DNA from 4 places in the Aromatoleum aromaticum EbN1 genome. Region 4 is predicted to be linked to each of the others. Evidence: predicted binding sites of a transcription regulator. Region 4 holds the regulator's gene; each other region holds the start of a gene.
The links. The regulator FNR, encoded in region 4, switches genes on or off when oxygen is low (the NO sensors DNR and NnrR bind a similar motif). The targets are predictions, from matches to a motif close to TTGANCTAGNTCAA.

Region 1 (3,699 bases), 1.8 Mb from region 4:
CGGCTGCACGACCCGCTTCGCGCCGTCGTCCTTCAGCCCCGCCCACTCGGCGATCGGCAGCACCTTCGAACCCGCCTGCAGGTTGCTCAAGTCATATACCGCCACGGTCTGGCTGACCTTGGCTTCCGGATGCAGCGGATTGTCGACATAGAGATGCTTCGACTTCGGGTGGGTCTTGATGAACAACGACCCTCCGCCCTGGCTCTTCAATGTGTCGACCATTTTCCACGCGTACTGCTTGTGCTTCACGGGATCGGTGCCGATCAGCGCGATCGTGTCGTCACCCAGGTGACCGGTTGCCCACACCGGACCGTACTTCGGATGCGTGAAGTTTGCGCCTCGCCCCGGATGCGGGATCTTGCCGACGTCGACAAGGCCGGCGAGCTTGCCGTCCTTCGCATCGATCGCCGCGACCTTGTTCGACTGGTTCGCTGCGACCATGAAGTAGCGCTTCGACGCGTCCCAGCCGCCGTCGTGCAGGTAGGGGGCCGAACCGATCTCGGTCGTCTTCAGGTTCTGGATGTCGGAGTAGTCGACCATCAGCGTCTTGCCGGTTTCCTTGACGTTGACGACGAACTCCGGCTTGAAGTGCGATGCGACGATTGCGGCGACGCGCGGCTCGGGGTGGTATTCCTGCGTATCGACGGTGAGGCCGCGGGTCGAGACGATCTTCTGCGGCTCGAGCGTGTCGCCGTTCATGATGACGAACTGCGGCGGCCAGTACGCGCCGGCGATCGCGTATTTATCCTCGTAGCCCTTGTACTTCGAGGTGTCGACCGAGCGGGCCTCGAGGCCGATGCGGATCTCGGCGACGTTGTCAGGCTTCTCCATCCACAGGTCGATCATGTTGATCTTCGCGTCCCGCCCGATCACGAACAGGTAACGGCCGGATGCCGAGATGCGGGAGATGTGCACCGCGTAGCCGGTCTTGACGATGTTGATGATTTTCTTCGTGTCGCCGTCGATCAGCGCGATCTCGCCGGTGTCGCGCAGCGTCGTCGAGAAGATGTTCGAGATGTTGTAGTCGTTCATCTTCTTATTCGGCCGCTGCTCGGGCGGGACGATGACTTTCCACGTCTCCTTCATTTGCGCCATGCCGAACTCGGGCGGTTGTGGAGGCGACTGCTGGATGTAGCGCGCCATCAGGTCGACATCGTCGTCGCTGAGTTCGCCCGACGTTCCCCAGTTCGGCATCCCGGCGGGAGATCCGTACTTGATGAAGACCTTGAGGTATTCGCTGCCCTTGGGGAGCGTTATGTCGGGGGTCAGCGGCTTGCCGGTGGCGCCCTTGCGCAGTACGCCGTGGCAGCCGGCGCAGCGCTGGAAGTAGATATTCCGCGCCTTGTCGAATTCCACCTTGGTCATCTTGGGAGCGTCGGGATTGATGTCCTGGTACATCTCGACGTCGGCCAGCGGAGAACCGCCGGCTTGGTACTTCGCCTCCGCTTCGCCGACATGTTCCTCGGTATTTGCCTGCGCGTATGCCTGAGACATTGCCATCGGCAGGCTCGCAAGCAGGAATGCACCGGTGGTCCAGCTTCTTCTCTTGCTACTCATGGTCTATCTCCCGTCATAAAGATTTTACGCAACACGGCTGACAGCCGCAGAGATTGAGCTTCTAAAGCGCCGGAATCCTTAACCTTGATCAAATTGCGGTCTTTTCCCGGCGATGACCCAGGGCGGGCGCTCATGCCGTGAGGGCGAGTTCCCGGAATGTGCGATTGTCATGGGCGAGGGAGTGGAGCGACACCACCGAGCCGATCATGATCAGTGCGGGCGATTCGAGCTGGGCGTGGCGTGCGGTGGCGACAAGGCGGTCGATGCGATCAGCGACGATGACCTGCCGGTCCGTCGTGCCAGCGTGAATCACGGCCGCGGGCGTGTCGGCAGGCAGGCCGTGGGCCATCAACTGGTGGCAGATGATTTCGAGCGCCGCGAGCCCCATGTAGATCACGACCGTCTGTTTCGGTCGTGCAAGGGCAGGCCAATCGAGGTTGACCGTGTCGTCCTTGAGATGTCCGGTCGTGAAGATCACCGAGCGGGCGTGGTCGCGATGAGTCAGCGGGATTCCTGTACAGGCTGCGATCCCGCAAGCCGCCGTGATGCCGGGCACGATCTCGCATTCGATGCCGCAGGCCAGCAGTTCCTCCATCTCCTCGCCGCCGCGACCGAACATGAACGGGTCGCCGCCCTTTAGCCTGACTACGTTGGTGCCGGTGCGCGCGAGTTGGACGAGCAGGTGATTGATCTGATCCTGGGGAAGGGCGTGATGTCCCGCCTCCTTACCGGCGTAGATCATTCGCGCCGTGGGGTTGATCAGTTCGAGAATGCCGTCGCCGACGAGGTGGTCGTAGACTACTGCCTGTGCGCCGGCCAGCAGGCGTGCCGCTTTCAGCGTGAGGAGTTCCGGGTCGCCGGGACCGGCGCCGACGAGATACACCTTGCCAGCCCGCGCGACTCGCGTCGGAAGATCGCTACCCCTTACCGCTGGATCGAAGCCGCCGATATTCTTGCTCATTAGAGCTCTCCGCTTATGCCGCGAATATGTGCGCCGCGGCCGATTCGAATGGCGCGAACAGGACGTTCGGGTGTCGCCACTTTATCCCTACTTGTAACCCGGGAAATTAACCGATATCAAGGAGGAGCAGGCTATGTCGCCGCGATACTCGGACGATGGCTGAACGGATACAGGGCGGCCTCCCGTCCAGAATCGCAAACCTTTCCTCCGCGGACTGACGAGGACCCCGAGAATGTTCTGTCGAAGCATCTTGATCGCAGCTTTTCTTCCGGCGCTGGTTTTTCCGGTTCACGCCCAGGGCATTGCTCCCGACGACACACGACAGTCCGAGCTGGTCCATATGGTTCGCCAGGACTGTGGCTCATGTCACGGCCTGACCCTGCAGGGCGGCCTCGGTCCGGCCCTCACTCCGGCGGCGCTGCGGGGAAAACCTCCGGAGGGGCTGATCGCGACGATTGTCGATGGTCGGCCCGGTACGCCAATGCCGTCGTTTCGCGGCCTGGTCGATGAATCGGAGGCTGCCTGGGTCGTGGAACGGCTCGTCGAAGGCTTTCCCGCGGATGGTGGCCCGGCGTCCACCCAACAGACGGCGGGCACGCGGTGACGGCGCCTTCGCCAGTCTGCCCATCGGCACCCGAAAAAGAGAGACGCATGATGTCCGGAAGCAAAGTGAAGCGTGCAGCATTGACTGTCTCGGTGCTCCTGCTGTCGGCGTGCGCTTCCCAACAGCCGGTCGCCTTGCGTGGTACCGGCGATCTCGGCGTCGTCGTCGAGCGCGCGACCGGACAGTTGCAGGTCATCGAGACGACGCATCGTCGGGCGCTCGCGCAGGTTTCGGGCCTCGGCGACCTGTCCCATGCATCGGTGGTGTTTTCACGGGACAGTCGTTATGCCTACGTCTTCGGCCGCGATGGGGGCCTGACGAAGGTGGATCTTCTCACGGCGACGATCGCGAACCGCGTGGTACAGGCCGGCAACGCGATCGGCGGCGCGATTTCCCAGGACGGACGCATCCTCGTCGCGCAGAACTACGAACCGGGCGGAATCAAGGCTTTCGACGCGGACACCCTGGAACTGCTCGCCGATGTGCCGGCCACCTACGGTCTCGATGGCAAGCGCTCGAAAGTCGTCGGGTTGGCCGACCTGCCGGGCAACCGTTTCGTCTATTCGCTGTTCGACGC
Region 2 (3,699 bases), 1.3 Mb from region 4:
GGCAAGATCATCCGGCGCGTGCGCGAGTTCGTGAAGAAGAGCGAGCCGCGTCGCAGCGCGGTGCAGATCGGCGAGGTGCTCGACGACGCGATCGGGTTCGCCGAGATCGACGCCAGACGGATGAGCTCGCGCATCGTCGCGGATGTCGCGGCAGGACTGCCGGCAGTGTTTGCCGACCGCATCATGATCGAGCAGGTCGTGCTGAATCTCGTCAAGAACGGCCTCGATTCGATGTCCGACCTGCCGCGCGACCAACGCGTGCTGGTCGTGCGTGCGCGTGCGCTCGGGCCGAGCGCCATCGAAGTGTCGGTCATGGACCGCGGTCACGGCATCGACGAGGACGCTCGTGCACGCCTCTTCACGCCGTTCTACACGACCAAGACCGAAGGGATGGGGATGGGGCTGAACATCTGCCGTTCGATCATCGAGTTCCACGATGGGCGCCTGGTAGTCGACTCGAACCCCGAAGGCGGTACCATCTTCTCCTTTACGCTGCCTACCGAGGTTGCCAGTGAGCCAATCGTCCGGCGTGCCTGACCAGAACATCTACATCGTCGACGACGACGAGGCGCTGCGCGATTCGCTCGTGTGGCTGCTCGAATCGAGCGGCTACCGCGCTGTCGCCTTCGAATCGGCGGAGCAGTTTCTCGCCGCGTACCAGCCGGCGATGACCGGCTGCCTGGTGCTCGACGTGCGGATGCCCGGCATGAGCGGTTTCGAACTGTTCGACGAACTACGCCGGCAGAGTTCGACGCTGCCGGTGATTTTCATCACCGGGCACGGGGACGTGCCGATGGCGGTGTCGGCGGTGAAGAAAGGCGCAGTCGATTTCATCGAGAAACCGTTCGGCGACCGCGACATGCTCGGGCTGATCGAAGGGTGTCTCGCCGCCGAACAGGAAAGCCGCGGCAAGCGCCGGCTCGAAGCGGAGACTACGCGCCGCCTCGGCAGCCTGACCCAGCGCGAACGCGAAGTGCTCGACCTGATCATCGCCGGCAAGCTCAACAAGCAGATCGCCGACGTCCTCGGCATCAGCATCAAGACCGTCGAAGTGCATCGCGCAAGAGTGATGGAAAAGATGGGCGCTCACTCGCTCGCCAAGCTCGTGCGGCATGTGATTTGCGCCGAGCCGGACACCGCGCGCTGAGCGGTTTCACCCCCGAGCAGCCGCCTGCGGCCCGGCGCGGACGGCGACGCGCCTGAAGTTTCGCTGCGCCGGTCCGATAAGAACCCCGTCGGTTTCCGCTTCAATATTTCCCCCGGGGTGTTTTCATGCCAAATTTTTTCCATCTGAAAGTGGGCACTCGCCTGCGTCTCATCGTCCTGATCGCGTTCGCCGAGCGCAGCAGCGCCGAGATCCGCGGCAGCAACGCGTCGATAGCGCGGCTCAGGCACAGCGCAGAAGCGCTGGAGCAACTGACGGCCGGATTCCATATCGGCTGACTTTTTCGTGTCCTGCCGCGACAACGTTGCGCCGCTTGATCTGGATCAACGGAGTACCGTCGACCGGTCGGTAATCTTTGCGGTCTTTAATCCCCGGGGTTCATGCGATGTCTGCGTCCCAGCCCGTGCCGGCAGCGGCCCGGCTTTTCCTGTCCGGCAACGAAGCCGTGGCGCGTGCAGTGTGGGAGGCCGGCACTCGTGTCGCCGCCGCCTATCCTGGTACTCCGTCGACCGAAATTCTCGAGGTGCTGGCGAAGTATCCCGACCTGTACACGGAATGGTCGGTCAATGAGAAGGTCGCGCTCGAAGTCGCGCTCGGCGCTTCGATGGTCGGTGCGCGCGCGTTCTGCGCGATGAAGCACGTCGGCCTGAATGTCGCGTCCGACGCGCTGATGACGATGACCGTGACCGGCACCGAAGGCGGCCTCGTGATCGCCGTCGCCGACGACGTCGGCATGTCGTCGTCGCAGAACGAGCAGGACTCGCGCTACTGGGGGCGCTTCGCGCACCTGCCGGTGCTCGAGCCGGCCGACTCGCAGGAAGCCTATGCGATGACGCGTGCGGCGTTCGAACTCTCCGAGCGCTTTCGCACGCCGGTGATCCTGCGCCTGACGACGCGCATCTGCCACGTCAAGGGTGTCGTCGCCGCCGGCGCGCGCGAGGCGGTCGAGCCGGGCGGCTTCAAGAAAGACCCGCGCCGCTGGGTGATGGTGCCGGGCAACGCAAAACCGCGCCTGCCGCTGATGTTCGAACGTGAAGCCGCGGTGCGCGCGGAGGCCGAGAATTCACCGTTGAACTTCGTTGTCGAGGGCACTGACCGGCGCATCGGCTTCGTGACTTCCGGCCCGGCGTTCATGCACGTGCGCGAGGCTTTCCCCGATGCGCCGGTCTTCAAGCTGGGTCTTTCCTGTCCGCCGCCGCTCGAAAGCCTGGGCAAATTCGCCGCGACCGTCGACACCGTGCTGGTCGTCGAGGAGACCGAGCCGCTGCTCGAGACCGAGCTCAAGGCCGCCGGCATCGCATGCCACGGCAAGGATGTGCTGCCGCGTACCGGCGAGCTCACACCCGACGCGCTGCACCTCGGCGTCGCCCGCTTGCGCGGCGAAGTCGTCGTCGAGCCGGAGCACGTCGTGCCCCAGCAAGTGTTCCCGCGTCCGCCGACGATGTGCGTCGCGTGCCCGCATCTCGGCGTCTATTACACGCTGTCGCAGATGCGCAACGTGATGATCGCCGGCGACATCGGCTGCTACACGCTCGGCGCGGGCCATCCGTGGAACGCGCTCGATTCCTGCATCTCGATGGGCGCGTCGATGGGCACCGCGCTCGGCATGGACAAGGGCCGCGGCAAGGTCGATGAGAACAAGAAGGTCGTCGCGGTCATCGGCGACTCGACTTTCATGCACATGGGCATGCAGGGCCTGCTCGACATCACGTGGAACCGCGGCAACGTCACGGTGCTGCTGCTCGACAACCGCGCCGTCGGCATGACCGGCGGGCAGGACAACCCCGGCAGCGGGCGCGACCTCCACGGCGAGGAAACCACGCGCGTCGATTTCGCCAAGCTGTGCGAGGCGCTCGGCGTGAAGAAGGAGCGCATCCGCGTCCTCGATCCGTACCAGCTGCCGGTGCTGTTCAAGGCGCTGCGCGAAGAGACGAAGATCGAGGAGCCGTCGGTCATCATCACCGATCGCCCGTGCGTGCTGATCGACCATTACGCGCCGACGAAGCCGTACCTGGTGAAGGAGGATCGCTGCACCGGCTGCGGCAACTGCGTCGATGTCGGCTGTCCGGCGATCCACGTGACACGTCGCGACAAGGAGGTCAAGGCATCCGGCAAGGAAGTCGACCTCTCGTTCGTGCGCATCGACACTTCGGCCTGCACCGGTTGCGGCCTGTGCGTTCAGCCGTGCGCGCCCGAAGCGATCATCCACGCCGAGCCCGTGCAAACGCTGCAGCCCGTGCAGTTCGTCAGGAAATGAGCGACATGTCGAAAGTGACCAACATTCTCGTGTGCGGCGTTGGCGGGCAGGGCGTCATGACTGCCACCGAAATCCTCGCCGAAGCGGCAATCTCGCTCGGCTTCGACGTCAAGAAAACCGAAGTCGCCGGCATGAGCCAGCGCGGCGGCGTCGTCACGTCGCACCTGCGCTTCGGCTCCGAGGTGCTGTCGCCGCAGATTCTTCCCGGCGAAGCCGACCTGCTGGTCGGCTTCGAGTCGGCTGAAGCGCTGCGCTGGGGTCACATGCTGCGCTCCGG
Region 3 (3,699 bases), 930 kb from region 4:
TGCTCGCGGCGCGCGAAACGGATCAGCTTGTGCGCGCCGAGCCGCAGCTCGCGTCCGAGCGCGAGGTGGATCCGCGAGCCGCGCCGACACAGCCGATCGTCATCGAGCGGCAGGTGGATGCCCGCTACGGTGCAGGCTCCGGCATTGAGGCGTTCGAGCGCGCGGGTGCTACCGACATATTCGGCATCGAGCAGCACGCGCGCGTCGCGCAGCAAGGAGTCCCGCAGCACGCCGAACAGCAGGTCGTGGCTCGCGCAGGCCGACAGCAGCGCCAGCCCCGGATCGACGGCCAGCAACAGTTCGCGGTCGAGCTGCCCGGCGAGGCTCTCCGCCTGCGGCAACAGGCGCGCGAGAATGCGCTTTTCCGCCCACAGCAGGCGTTCGCCGAACGCCGACAGCCGCGCCGCCCGCCCCTGGCCGCTGGCGAGCAGCGTCTGGCCGAAAACCGCCTCGTGCTTCTTCAACTCGCCCCACAGATGGCGGTACGACAGCCCGAGTTGCGTGGCGGCCTTGCCGATCGAACCCTGCGCACGGATCGCGTCGAGCATCGCCAGCAGCGGATTGTGGAGCTGCAGTGGGGCTCCCGGTGCCTCGGCCACGCCGGCAACGAAACGGTATTCGAGTTTCACGCTCATCGGAAAAGCTTACCCGAAAACGCTGCCGCGACTTTCCCGCGGCACAGGCGGAAAGTTGATGCTCAGCGGGAGAACACTTTCCCTCGTAGCAAGAAGCAACAGTCATTTTTGCCCGAGCCGCGGGGCCGTCACCGGATCGAAACGGGAAACCGCTGCCAAACCGTCGAAATGCAGCGCGAAGTCGCGCCGGCGATGCCGATGGACTTATGCATGGATTTGCCTAAGAGACGCTGCGCGCCTTCGCACGACGCTGGCCTGCTCGCTGCAGCTTTGATACAACGCTTTGCAAAAGCGCGCTGTTTTGCGCGCGATTCCGGACTTTGACCGACGTTTCTTTTCACACGGAGATTTTTCATGGCAACTGTGCTTCGCGTCCTGCTGGCCGCTTTCGTCTGCATGTTCGGCCTCGCCGCCGCGCACGCCGGCGACAAGTTCATCATCGTCTCGTCGACGACCTCGACCGAACAGTCGGGCCTGTTCGGCCACATCCTGCCGGCGTTCGAGCAGCAGTCGGGCATCGAGGTGCGCGTCGTCGCGCTCGGCACGGGGCAGGCGCTCGATACGGGGCGGCGCGGCGATGCGGACGTGGTGTTCGTGCATGACCGCGTCGCCGAGGAGAAATTCGTCGCCGAAGGCCACGGCGTCGAGCGTCACGAGGTGATGTACAACGACTTCGTCCTCGTCGGGCCGAAAAGCGATCCGGCGCAAGTCACCGGCGGGCGCGACATCGTCGAAGCGCTGAAGAAGATCGAGGCCGCGCAGGCGCCGTTCGTGTCGCGCGGCGACAAGAGCGGCACCCACGCTGCCGAACTGCGGCTGTGGAAGCTCGCCGGCATCGCCCTCGAGCAGGCGAAAGGGCCGTGGTACCGCGACTCGGGCTCGGGCATGGGGCCGGCGCTCAACATGGCGGCATCGCTCGGCGCGTACATCCTCGCCGACCGGGGCACGTGGCTGGCGTTCAAGAACCGCCAGGATCTGGCGATCGTCGTCGAAGGCGACCAGCGCCTCTTCAACCAGTACGGCGTGATGCTGGTGAATCCGGCAAAGCACCCGCACGTCAAGCGCGAACTCGGCCAGCAGTTCATCGACTGGATCGTCTCCCCCGCCGGCCAGCAGGCGATCGCCGCGTACAAGATCGACGGCGAGCAGCTGTTCTTCCCGAATGCGACAAAGTAGGTTGCGATCGCCGCGACGGCGACGGCGACGGCGCCTGCCCGCAGCCGCCGGCCGCGCCCTTGACCGCGGTCAACGCGGTGCGCAGCGAGTCGCACTATGGTTGCGAAGCTTTTTTCCCCAGCCCCCTCCATGACCTCCAATTCCAGAATAGAACTCGTCTGCCCGGCAGGAAGCCTGCCGGCGCTGAAAACGGCCGTCGACCACGGCGCCGATTGCGTCTATCTCGGCTTCAAGGACGCGACCAACGCGCGCAACTTCACGGGGCTCAATTTCGATGCCAAGGCGATGCGCGAAGGGGTGCGCTACGCGCATGACCGCCGCCGCAAGGTGCTGCTCGCGCTCAACACCTATCCGCAGGCGAGCAACTGGGCGACCTGGACCGCGACGATCGACCGCGCCGCCGACCTCGGCATCGACGCGGTGATCCTCGCCGACCCGGGCCTGATGGCGTATGCGCAGAAAACCCACCCGCAGCTGCGCCTGCACCTGTCGGTGCAAGGCTCGGCGACGAGCTACGAGGCAATCAACTTCTACGCCGAACGCTTCGGCATCCAGCGCGCGGTGCTGCCGCGGGTGCTGTCGCTGCCGCAGGTCGAGCAGGTGATCGCGAACACCGGCGTCGAGATCGAAGTGTTCGGCTTCGGCGGCCTGTGCGTGATGGTCGAAGGGCGTTGCGCGCTGTCCGCGTACGCGACCGGCGAATCGCCGAACTGCAACGGAGCGTGCTCGCCGGGCAAGCACGTGCGCTGGGAACAGACTCCGAACGGGATGGAAACACGGCTCAACGGCATCCTCATCGACCGCTTCGGCGACGGCGAACGGGCCGGCTACCCGACGCTGTGCAAAGGCCGCTTCGACGTCAATGGCGAGACCTACTACGCGATCGAGGAACCGACCAGCCTCAACACGCTCGAGCTGCTCCCCGACCTCGCCCGCGCCGGCGTGCGCGCGATCAAGATCGAAGGCCGCCAGAGGAGCCCCGCCTACGTCGCGCAGGTCACGCGCGTGTGGCGCGAAGCGATCGACCGCGTGATGCGCGACGCCGACAGCTTCCGCGTCCAGCCGGCCTGGATCGCCGAGCTCGACAAAGTCTCCGAAGGCCGCAGCCATACGCTCGGCGCGTATTACCGGCCATGGAAATGAACGCGATGAACGCGATGAAACTCGCTCTCGGCCCCCTCCTTTATTACTGGCCGCGCCAGGCGACGCTCGACTTCTATGCGCAGGTCGCCGACAGCCCGGCCGACATCGTCCATGTCGGCGAGACCGTGTGCTCGCGCCGCCACGAGCTGCGCCTCGACGACTGGTTCGAAGTCGCCGCGATGCTGCGCGCGGCCGGCAAGGAAGTCGTGCTGTCGTCGCAGTCGCTGATCGAATCCGAATCCGATCTCAAGGCGTTGCGCCGCATCGTCGCCCAGACCGATTTCCGCGTCGAGGCGAACGACATGTCGGCCGTGCACCTGCTGACCGGCGCCGGCCGACGCGACTGGATCGCCGGGCCGGCGCTGAACATCTTCAACCCGGCGACGCTGTCGATGATGGCCGAATCGGGCGCGACGCGCTGGGTCGCACCGCCCGAGATGTCCGGCGCGGTGCTCGCCGAGCTGCTCGCGTCGGGCGCGCCGGAAATCGAGACCGAAGTGCTTGCGTGGGGCCGGCTGCCGCTCGCGCATTCGGCGCGCTGCTTCACTGCACGCCACTTCAACCTGCAGAAGGACACCTGTGAATTCCGCTGCCTCGGCATGAGCGACGGCCTGGTGCTGCGCACGCGCGAAGGCGAACCTTTCCTGACGCTCAACGGCGTGCAGACGCAATCGGCGCGCGTGCACAACCTGCTCGCCGACCTGGCGTCGGTGCGGCAGTCGGCGCAGGTCGTGCGGGTGAGTCC
Region 4 (3,699 bases):
AGCCTGTCAGGTACAAGCCGAGCGCGATGAGCATCAGGTTCGCCAGTACGTAGAGGCCAAGCTGGACCGGCAGCACGTCGTTGAACAGCAGCCCGACCGTGCCGAGCGCGCCGAGCACCGCGCCCAGCAAGGTGTAGGTGGCGATGCGCCCGAGATTGTAGGCGAGGTGGATCGGCCACTGCCGACGCGTATCGCCCGGCATGCGCACCGAGGTCATCGCCCCGACGATTCCCCCGCACATGCTTACGCAATGGGTTCCGCCGAGCAGGCCGATGAGGAAAACTGCGATATAACCGGTTTCAGGCATCAGGTAGCGTCGAATACAAGCGAAAGCGACGCGGAACCCGCGTCACAGAAAACGCTTCTATTCTAACACTCCCCCGGCCGGGCTCCGGCCGGGGTGCGGTCAGATCACCTTGGAGTAGCGGGGGCGCTCCCGATCGGCCCGCAGATACCGGTCGAACACCATCGCGATGCCGCGCACCAGGAGACGCCCCGCCGGCATGACGCTGATCCACTTGTCGGTAACCTCGACAAGTCCTGCCTCTTCCATCGCACGAAGGTCCTGCAATTCCTCGGCGAAATATTCGTTGAACTGGATCAGGTGCGCGATTTCGATCGAATCGATCGAAAGTTCGAAATGACACATCAGAGCCTGGATGATCGAACGGCGCAGCAGGTCGTCGGCTGTCAGCTCGATACCGCGCAGCACCGGCAGTTCGTCGCGATCGAGCGCGTCGTAATATTCATCGAGCGACTTGAAATTTTGCGAATATACCGGTCCGATCTTGCCGATCGCGGACACGCCGAACGCAAGCAGGTCGCATTCGGCCTGCGTCGAATAGCCCTGGAAGTTCCGGTGCAGCCGGCCCTGGCGCTGCGCGACGGTCAACTCGTCGTCCGGCTTCGCGAAGTGATCCATGCCGATATACACGTAGCCCGCTTCGGTCAGCCGGCGGATCGCCAGCTGCAGGATCTGCAGCTTCGTGTCCGAAGTGGGCATATCGACGACGGTGATGCGCCGTTGCGGCTTGAACAGTCCCGGCAGATGCGCATAGCTGTAAAGCGAAACGCGATCCGGGGACAGCGCAAGGACCTGTTCGAGCGTACGGTTGAAGCTGATGATGTTCTGTTTCGGCAACCCGTAGATCAGATCCAGGCTGATCGACTTGAAACCGGTTGCCCGGGCCGAGTCGATGACCAGCTTGGTTTCGTCGAAGCTCTGCACGCGATTGACCGCGACCTGAACGTCTTCGTTGAAGTCCTGGACCCCGACGCTCATGCGGTTGAAACCCAGGTCGGCAAGCAGCTTGACGGTTTCGAAGTCGACCTTGCGCGGGTCCACTTCAATCGAATATTCGCCGTTCGGCACCAGAGTGAAGCGTGAGCGGACCGAATCCATGAGCTGGCGCAGCTCGTCGTGCGAAAGGAAAGTCGGCGTTCCTCCGCCGAGGTGCAACTGGGTGACCTGATGGCTGCCGCCCAGCGCCTCGGCCTGCATGCCGATTTCTTTATCCAGGTATTTCAGGTACTTGGCGGAACGGGCATGATCTTTCGTGATGATCTTGTTACACGCGCAGTAGTAGCAAATCGTGTTACAAAATGGGATGTGGAAGTATAATGAAAGAGGCTTGCTTACCCCGCCCACTGCACGCTGGGCAAGCCAGTCCCGGAGGGCGCGGTGATCGAAGGCTTCGACGAAGCGATCGGCGGTCGGATACGACGTATAGCGCGGCCCGTTGATATCGAAGCGGCGTATCAGCTGCGGGTCGAATACAAGATCGTTCTGGCTGGTCATGGTTGTATCGCTCGGGTGCGTTTCGTACGATCGCAAAAAGCAGCGCCGTGGGGGTTGACGTGGATCAACGGACTTCCCTGGCAATCGTAAATCGGACTTGAACAGAGGGCATTATTATCGTGCAAATGAAGGCCACGGTGCCAATTACGGTAGCCAGTCTGAAAGTCGCGTGTTCCCAGTGCAACCTGGTCGAGCTGTGTCTGCCGTTCGGCATGTCCGAAAACGAGATCGACCGCCTCGACGAACTCGTCGGAGCGCGTCGCAAGATCAAGCGCCAGCACCACCTCTATCGCGCGGGCGACCCTTTCGAGGCGATCTACGCGATCCGCGCGGGTTCGTTCAAGACGAACGTGCTGCTTGAAGACGGACGCGAGCAGGTCACCGGTTTCCAGATGACCGGGGAGATGCTCGGGCTCGACGGCATCAGCACGGAACTGCATTCGTGCAATGCAATCGCGCTCGAGGACAGCGAAGTTTGCGTGATCGCTTACGGCAAGCTCGAAGAGCTGTCGCGCGTCGTCGAAGGTCTGCAGCATCAGTTCCACAAGGTGATGAGCCGCGAGATCGTCCGTGACCATGGCGTCATGACGCTGCTCGGTTCGATGCGCGCTGAAGAGCGCCTGGCGGCGTTCCTGCTGAACATGTCGCAGCGCTTCACCGCGCGCGGCTTCTCAGCGGCGGAATTCCACCTGCGGATGACGCGCGAGGAAATCGGCTCGTATCTGGGGCTGAAGCTGGAGACCGTGTCACGGGCGTTCTCGAAGTTCCAGGAAGAGGGACTGATCGCCGTCCAGCAAAAGCACATCCGCATTCTCAATATCTGCGGCCTGAAAAAGCTGATCCACCACCCGTCGCCGCGGGGCTGACCCGCATCAGGAACTGCGCGGCGGCGCGTCCTGCCGCCGTCGCGCGGTCATCGTCGCAGTCAGGGCGGCAACGTCCTGCTCCGTCAACAACTCGCGCGCATAGGGGAGCAGTTCGCCCTCTTCGCGCTCCATGTGGCGTCGGTAACGAGCCGTGAACTGCTCGACCTCCGCAGCCGACAGTTGCGCCGGCTCGCCGCGGGAAATCGGATCGAGCTTCGCCCGGATTGCCGCCCACGCCGCGAACATTTCCTGGTGGTCCGCCAGTATCCAGTCGATCAGCTCGTGGAGCGCTTCCCGGCGCCCGCCATCGACACGCGCGCGCAGAACCGGGAACAGGTCGTCTTCCTCGTCGAGATGATGATTGACGGCAGCCAGGTCGAAGTAACGCATCACGTTGGCTGCTGCCTGTTGTGCCTGTCGGTCGGCGCCATGCTCGGGCAGCCACGCCGCGAGGCGCGACAGTGTCGTGAGCTGCGCCTGCAGACGCCCGTGGCAGGCTTCGAGCATTTCGAGCGGCGTTTCCAGGCCGGGAGCAACGGGTATCAGGGAATCAGCCATCAGAAAGCTCCGGTAAGAACAAGAAAGCCGGCCGCATTCTTCGTCAACGCGACCGACACGATCCATGAAAAGACGAGCAATGCGCAGATCAGCGCGAAGATGCGTATGCCCATCGTCGCGCCACCGCGCAGCGCTATGTAGCCGAGCACCACGTAGACGACCAGCCCGATCACCTTCGCCGTGACCCACGGAGCGACGAACGGGTACTGCGCGCTCAGCACGGCGAGCGTGATCGCGCTGGCGAGAAACACGGTATCGACCACGTGCGGCACAACGCGGGTCGCGCGGTGATCGAGCAGCGGGCTGCGCCGCATCATCCAGATCCCCTGCAGCAGGAATCCCGACCCGCTCAGCATCGCACATAGGATGTGCAGGTGTTTGATCGCAGCGTACACCGCACTTCACCCCGGCCGGCCGTCACTGCGCGGGCGCAGATAAACGGGCAGATAGCGGGTTCCCCACAAGCCGAACACGCCG

Region 1: the regulator FNR is predicted to act here: its motif matches at 1,636-1,649, upstream of EBN1_RS02445 (nitrite reductase).
Region 2: the regulator FNR is predicted to act here: its motif matches at 1,479-1,492, upstream of EBN1_RS00365 (thiamine pyrophosphate-dependent enzyme).
Region 3: the regulator FNR is predicted to act here: its motif matches at 1,871-1,884, upstream of ubiU (ubiquinone anaerobic biosynthesis protein UbiU).

Annotation. Positions count from the first base shown of each region.
Region 1 covers NC_006513.1:518,923-522,621, reverse strand. The annotation lists gene EBN1_RS02445 (nitrite reductase) at 1-1,557, opposite strand, end outside; gene cobA (uroporphyrinogen-III C-methyltransferase) at 1,688-2,518, opposite strand; gene EBN1_RS02435 (c-type cytochrome) at 2,751-3,122, shown strand; gene EBN1_RS02430 (cytochrome D1 domain-containing protein) at 3,170-3,699, shown strand, end outside.
Region 2 covers NC_006513.1:59,796-63,494, reverse strand. The annotation lists gene EBN1_RS00380 (PAS domain-containing sensor histidine kinase) at 1-537, shown strand, start outside; gene EBN1_RS00375 (response regulator transcription factor) at 512-1,147, shown strand; gene EBN1_RS00370 (hypothetical protein) at 1,273-1,443, shown strand; gene EBN1_RS00365 (thiamine pyrophosphate-dependent enzyme) at 1,551-3,422, shown strand; gene EBN1_RS00360 (indolepyruvate oxidoreductase subunit beta) at 3,428-3,699, shown strand, end outside.
Region 3 covers NC_006513.1:2,119,856-2,123,554, reverse strand. The annotation lists gene EBN1_RS10070 (substrate-binding domain-containing protein) at 1-635, opposite strand, end outside; gene EBN1_RS10065 (ABC transporter substrate-binding protein) at 990-1,811, shown strand; gene ubiU (ubiquinone anaerobic biosynthesis protein UbiU) at 1,941-2,954, shown strand; gene EBN1_RS10055 (U32 family peptidase) at 2,969-3,699, shown strand, end outside.
Region 4 covers NC_006513.1:3,052,014-3,055,712, reverse strand. The annotation lists gene EBN1_RS14585 (sulfite exporter TauE/SafE family protein) at 1-307, opposite strand, end outside; gene hemN (oxygen-independent coproporphyrinogen III oxidase) at 407-1,798, opposite strand; gene fnr (fumarate/nitrate reduction transcriptional regulator Fnr) at 1,924-2,664, shown strand; gene EBN1_RS14570 (hemerythrin domain-containing protein) at 2,671-3,222, opposite strand; gene EBN1_RS14565 (SirB2 family protein) at 3,222-3,617, opposite strand; gene EBN1_RS14560 (NnrS family protein) at 3,624-3,699, opposite strand, start outside.